3 regions of the Bacillus sp. MT94 genome follow, and region 3 is predicted to be linked to each of the others. Evidence: riboswitches for the same ligand, from Rfam matches in the RefSeq annotation. Region 3 holds a riboswitch; each other region holds the start of a gene.
The links. Region 3 has a riboswitch for lysine ahead of AC1Q51_RS14535 (amino acid permease). Riboswitches for the same ligand answer to the same signal wherever they lie in the genome.
Positions count from the first base shown of each region.

Region 1 (2,277 bases), on a different contig from region 3:
AATATGAATATCTTCTTCTTTTAAAGTAGTAAACATATTTGCAGCGACACCAGGGTTAGATACCATGCCAGATCCTACGATTGATACTTTTGCTAAATGATTTTCATATTCTACTGCTTCATAGTGAAGTGCCTCTTGATTTTGTTCCAATACTTCTAATGTTTCTCTTAAATCATTAGAATGGATGGAGAAGGAGAGATGAACAGTTCCTTCATTTGTAATACTTTGAATGATGATATCTACATTAATATGTGCCGCTGCTAATGTAGAGAAAACAGTTGAAAGTGAACCTTGTTCTAATCCTTTCACTGTGATGCGTGTAATATTATCTTCAAATGCAATACCTTTAACGATTGATTGTTGTTCCATGTTACATTCTCCTTTTACAATTGTTCCGTTTTCTTGTTCCATACTTGAGCGAACTTCTAAAATGACATTATGATTTTTAGCAAACTCAACAGCACGCGGGTGTAATACACCAGCACCGAGGTTTGCAAGTTCTAACATTTCGTCATAAGAAATTTCATCTAATTTATAAGCATCTTTTACAACTCGTGGATCCGTCGTATATACGCCGGTCACATCTGTGTAAATATCACATTTTTTTGCGTTTAGTGCAGCAGCTAATGCGACAGCAGTTGTATCAGAACCGCCTCGTCCAAGCGTTGTAATTTCAAAATCTTCACTGACTCCTTGGAAACCAGCTACAATAACAATCGTGCCTTTAGTAAGATAAGACTGAATTCGATCTGTATTAATTTCAGTAATCCGTGCACTACTATGTACAGATTCTGTCGTAATACCAGCTTGCCATCCTGTTAATGAAATTGCACGATAGCCTTTTGTTTGCAGTGCCATTGTTAATAATGAAATAGTTACTTGCTCTCCTGTCGATAGAAGCATATCCATTTCGCGTTTACTTGGATTTTCTGTAATTGCGTTAGCGAGTGCGACAAGTTCATCCGTGCTTTTTCCCATTGCTGAAACGACAGAGACAACGCTATGACCTCGTTCATATTCTTCAATAATTAAATTTGCTACATGTTGAATGCGCTCGACGCTTCCGACAGAAGTGCCACCAAATTTTTGAACAATTGTTTCCATTGCAAATTCCTTCTTTCGTCTATTTTTAAGAATAGATTAGGAAATATATAAATCCCAATACTCCTGTAGTTACCAGAAAGACAAACAAAAAACACCATCTCAAATAAGTGAGGATGGTGCTGTTACAGGAAAAGGGAAACAGAAAACGGAGCTAATAAAAAAACCGCCAAAAAAGGAATATCATAAAAAATGATATCTCTTTTTTGTAGATAGCTCTTCATACATACACGTCTGTACATATGACAGTTCTGTTTCTATTCGAAAACAGCCCCAATTGATAAATGCAGAGAAATTTATCAATTTCGGCAATACTTCCTTTCATCTAAGTTCATAGACATCTCTGTGTCTCCATTAGAATACTCATAAGTATTGCAACCTCTATCTCACGTTTTAGGCGAGAGTGTTTGATTTATGAAGTTGTTGGTAACATTTGTTTTATAATAATTTAAATTTTTCGGGGAATCAAGTGTTTTATATATATTTTAAAAATTCTTTCTTTTTCTGAGGAAGTTTGTGAAAAATGTAGCAAAATAAATTCATTGCATGTACATTAAACTTATAGTGCATAGGAGGTGGGAGAATGAAAAGGAAACAGCCTATTTATGTTGCGACAAAAATGAACACGACGATGGGAAAATTACGGGAATATACGCAAGAACCAGATATACATACAGAGTGGGATGCTCGCTTTACTGAAATTTCGTATTTAGAGAAAAAAGAAGGAGAACCACAGAAGTTTTTGTATAAAACAAAGATTGGATTTGGGCTTGAAATAGCTGGAGAAGGGGAATCAATAGGTGAAATAAGAAAAGATATTTTAACGCAGTTATGCAATTGGATGGAAACGAAAATGAAATTGTAGATTATTTTGGCGAACCACATTTACTCGTTTCTACACTGCATTTTCATATCGATGAGTTAGGGGCAATGCATATTTCTTCAAAGAAACAATGGTTTTATATGTTTGGAAGAAAAATGCCGTTACCAAAATTTTTGTATGGTGAAGCAAAAATTGTTGAAAGTTATGATGCAACACTACAGTGTTTTCGAATTCATGTACAAGTACGAAACCCGTTAATTGGCTCGCTTTTTTCATATAAGGGAACATTTGTGGAAAGGAAATAAACGATATGAAAAATATAATATTTGGGCTTGCTTGTTATGTTGTTTTTC
Region 1 covers NZ_JBXAEZ010000001.1:74,064-76,340, forward strand. Annotated here, with positions in the region: gene AC1Q51_RS00325 (aspartate kinase) at 1-1,104, opposite strand, end outside; lysine riboswitch at 1,307-1,493, opposite strand; partial or broken gene AC1Q51_RS00330 (hypothetical protein) at 1,685-1,963, shown strand; partial or broken gene AC1Q51_RS00335 (DUF4166 domain-containing protein) at 1,906-2,229, shown strand; gene AC1Q51_RS00340 (YndJ family protein) at 2,235-2,277, shown strand, end outside.
Region 1: another riboswitch for lysine. It lies ahead of AC1Q51_RS00325 (aspartate kinase); the one in region 3 lies ahead of AC1Q51_RS14535 (amino acid permease).

Region 2 (2,277 bases), 520 kb from region 3:
ACTTAGATGCAAGTAAAGCTAAGCCGAAAAATAAAAGTAACGCAGCTAGTGGATTAATAAAAAGCATGAATTCTTCAAAGAAATTATCAATTTTAATATCAAATGCTAGCTTGTACACAATATATGTTTTAATCCATAGTAAAACGACTGCAACGAGTGCAAATCGCAGTTTTGGAAACAGATGTTGTAGCATAATATACTCCTCTCCTAAAAAGCATGACAGTTCTTGTGAGTCAGTTTGCTTAACGACTCATTTTATATATACGAACAGTCCTTTGTTATTATGATTATTATACTATGAGTATCATTATACGAAAATAAAAGAGAGTTGTGGGCTTTTTTATAATAATCGAGTAGAAAAAGAGTGGTGGGAGACAATAAAACAGAATTTCTATGTATGATAATTATCGTACGCAGAAAGAATCGCGTGATAATACGGAGGTTATAATGCGAAAATTATTATATTTTATAGCATGTAGTAGTGTTATACTTTTTACCTCACCGAGTGTGTCAATAGCTCAATATGATGCACCTCTTATGGAAGATGCACTTTATTCTGTTTTATTTCCAAAAATAAATAAAGCAATTGAAAAACAATATGGAAGTTTGAAACCGTATCAATGTCCTAAAATTATTAGTTTAAAAAAAATGTATAGCGGTACATATTTATTTCAAGCAAGTATTGAAGTGACAAAGTATGAACGTGTTGCTGGGAAAATTGCTCCCCCATTTGAGAAGGTAACGATTACATTTAATAACGAAGAAGGCGAATGGGAAGTGACAAAGATTTCAGTAAAGCGCTTACCAAATGATACAAAATTAAACTGTAAAAAAACAATATAAAAAATTGTTTGACAAATAAAATGGTCCTTTGGTATTGTTAATAGCAACAATTAGATGTTTGAAAATTAAATAGACTTACCTCATCTACTCTCAAAGGTAGAGGCCGCGATAGGAAAGAGTAAGCTATGGGAGATTTCATGGAATCTGTGATCATAGGCTGAAAGGGACTATTGCCGAAATATAAGAATAACCATCTTATTCATATATTGGGACTACATTGAATAAATGTAGTACTGTCATAAGATTTATTTTATGGAGAGCTATTTGGAGATGTTGATGCGGTTTCTTATTTTGAGGAGATAACAACTCGTTTATTTTTTCAATATATATTTTTCCTAATAAGAAACGCGTGTGAACATTGTTCCGCGCGTTTTTTGTCTATCTAAAAGCGTGCTGCAATGAATAGAAGATTGGGGTTATGAGTTTTAGAGGAAATAAGGGAGGAATTTAAATGTATTTACACGGCACAAGCCGAATTAATGGGCAAGGACACTTAGAAATTGGAGGGTGCGATACGACGCAGCTAGCAAAGCAATACGGAACACCACTTTATGTATACGATGAAGAGTCTATTCGAGGAAAATGCCGAGCATTTCATCGTGCTTTTAAAGAAAGTGGTTTCTCTTATCAAGTAGCATATGCAAGCAAGGCGTTCTTGTGCATGGAGATGTGCCGAGTAGCTCGTGAAGAGAATATGTCATTAGACGTTGTTTCTGGAGGAGAATTATATACTGCGCTCCAAGCAGGATTTCCAGCATCACGTATTCATTTTCATGGAAATAATAAAACAGAAGAAGAGATAGTGATGGCTCTTCAGGCGAATATCGGTTGTTTTGTCGTAGATAATTTCTTTGAATTAGAAGTTTTACACGATTTAGCGATGCAACATGGAAAGTTTGTGAACATATTAATTCGTGTAACGCCTGGAGTAGAGGCGCACACACATGAATATATTACAACAGGCCAAGATGATTCGAAATTTGGATTTGGCGTTTCAAACGGTCAAGCGATGCAGGCAATTGGATTTGCTTTACAAAAATCTAATTATAATGTGCTAGGGATTCATTCACATATCGGATCGCAAATATTTGAAACAGCTGGCTTTGTTCGAGCGATTGAAGTTCTTCGCCAATTTTTAGAAGAAGTGAGAGAGCAAACAAACTATGTAGTAAAAGTGTTAAATGTAGGCGGGGGATTTGGAATACGCTACACAGAGTCGGATACACCGTTAACTCTTGAGACATATGTGCGAGCTGTAACAAGTGCAGTGAGAGAACAATTTACTGTATGTGAATATCCATTGCCAGAAATATGGATTGAACCAGGCCGTAGCATTGTAGGTGATGCTGGGACAACAATTTATACAGTTGGATCTGTGAAAGATATTCCTGGTATTCGGAAATATGTATCAGTCGATGGTGGAATGACAGATAA
Region 2 covers NZ_JBXAEZ010000003.1:36,613-38,889, reverse strand. Annotated here, with positions in the region: gene AC1Q51_RS11870 (LTA synthase family protein) at 1-193, opposite strand, end outside; gene AC1Q51_RS11865 (DUF3888 domain-containing protein) at 448-843, shown strand; lysine riboswitch at 933-1,114, shown strand; gene lysA (diaminopimelate decarboxylase) at 1,295-2,277, shown strand, end outside.
Region 2: another riboswitch for lysine. It lies ahead of lysA (diaminopimelate decarboxylase); the one in region 3 lies ahead of AC1Q51_RS14535 (amino acid permease).

Region 3 (2,277 bases):
TTCTTTCGGATCTTGATGTGAATCTAAATATGTATATGTAGAGCGCGAAGAAACTTTTGGAGATAAGAGAAAATAACAGGATCCAAAACGCGGAGCCGGCCCATCTGGATGTAACATCAAATTTAGCGCTCCGTATTTTGGACGTTGATCATTCGTTACGCCTTCTAATTGATATGCCCCTCCAAATATTCTCTTTTCCCAAAGGTCACGTTCACCACCAGGGTAAGCAGATACGCTTCCATTAGATAGCAACGTTTCAAATTGACTTTTATATACTCCTTGCTCAAACAGTGCTTCAGCAACTCTTTTCATATTCGAATCTAGTCTGTCTGGATGAAAGTGTAAAGCAATCCTTGCATGAGATTTTAAATTAGCGACAGCTTCTTCAAATATTTCATCTGTAATATTAGACATTTTAAGTATATGATTAATCGTTGCTTTAGCCCTACGTTTTTCGTTCTCTGCATATTTTGAAATATATTCTAAAGCAAATAATTGAGATCTTGATAATTCCATAATCCAATCTCCCCTTTAATTGAAATGACCTTAATCCTTTCAATTAAAAGTGCATTTTTTCCTTCTTATGCAACTAACCTAATTTATTGAACAAAAAGTACTTTAATACAGTCTAATTACAGATACGAGCATTCTTTACGGGTAAATCCACACATTCTACAGAAATGTGATATCCTAGCCATCGCTCAGCAATATGTTCAAATGATAAAACAGATCCCGTTGTAAAAAAACGATGCTTCGGATTCAGATTGTCAGACAAAATTCCTTTGTGCTGTAAAATGGTACTTAACTCTATCGCTGTTTCTTCTGCAGAACTAATAATCGTTACATCTTCTCCTAACCCCCTTTTTAATCACAAACTCTTCTCTATAATCTGATTATTACTATATCCATTGACGTATAAAAATACATTTGTTACTCTTAAAGACGTTAATTTAATATTTAAATCCTCATTCGTATCTCGGTGAGGTAGAGGTTGCAATCATTAAGAGTATCATTTCAGGAGATGTAGTGGCATTGATGAAGGAATGAGAAAGGAATGGTTGCCGAAGTAAGTCGTGTCCACCATGCACGCTTGCTGGGTCTGCATTTAATAAGTGCAGAACTGTCACAAACGTTTCGTTTGTGGAGAGCTATCGAGAGGTATGTCGTGGGTTTCTTATAAGATAGAAAGCATGTAGCGGCAGATTACGTGCTTTTTTTGTTTTGTTTGGGACTTCTCTTCCTGACTCAGGAAGACATACATATCTCCTCGCTTGACTTGGTTATACTAACTTTGGAGGTATTTTCTATGCAACAAAAAAAATGGGGCTTTTGGGTACTAACAGCTTTCGTTGTCGGTAACATGGTTGGCGCTGGTATTTTCATGGTGCCAAGTACGTTGGCACAAACAGCAAGCCCACTCGGTGTCACTTTAGCTTGGTTAACAACAGGATTTGGTGTTTTAATGCTAGCTCTTGTTTTCGGTAATTTAGCAATTCGTCGTCCTGATTTAACGACAGGACCACAAAGTCATGCATATGCTTTATTCTCAACACCAAAAAAGAAAAAAATGGCTGGTTTCAGTATGGTATGGGGATATTGGGTTGCAAACTGGGCAAGTAACGTTGCCATCATTACATCATTTGCGGGATATTTATCACTCTTCTTCCCAATTATGAAAGATACGCGACTGCTATTTTCAATCGGTTCTTTTAACATAGAAGTCGGAAAACTAATTACATTTACGATTTGTTCCATCTTACTTTGGGGAACTCATATTATATTAACAAATGGTGTAAGCGGAGCTGGAAAACTAAACTTCTTAGCAACAACAACGAAAGTAACTGGATTCCTTTTATTCATCGTCGTTACGTTATTTGCATTCGAAGCTTCTAAATTTGGACAATGGTACACACCGATGATCGATAAATCAGGTGCATCACACGGTCTTCTTTCACAAGTAAATTTAGCGGCTCTTACAACGCTTTGGGCGTTTATCGGAATTGAATCAGCCGTTCTTTTATCAAACCGTGCTGTTTCTCCAAAAACGGTAAAACGTGCAACAGTTGCGGGATTACTTATTACAGTTGCGATTTACTTAGGAATTACAATTTTAACAATGGGTGTACTTCACGTTGATAAATTACAAGCTTCTGAACGTCCATTAGCAGATGCATTAAACGCTGCAATGGGTCATGGCGGTGGGAAACTGATGGCATTACTTGCTCTTACTTCCCTGTTCGGTTCTATCTTAGGCTGGATTTTATTAAGCTCAGAAGT
Region 3 covers NZ_JBXAEZ010000003.1:557,878-560,154, forward strand. Annotated here, with positions in the region: gene AC1Q51_RS14525 (DUF3626 domain-containing protein) at 1-516, opposite strand, end outside; partial or broken gene AC1Q51_RS14530 (glutamate racemase) at 629-868, opposite strand; lysine riboswitch at 978-1,159, shown strand; gene AC1Q51_RS14535 (amino acid permease) at 1,307-2,277, shown strand, end outside.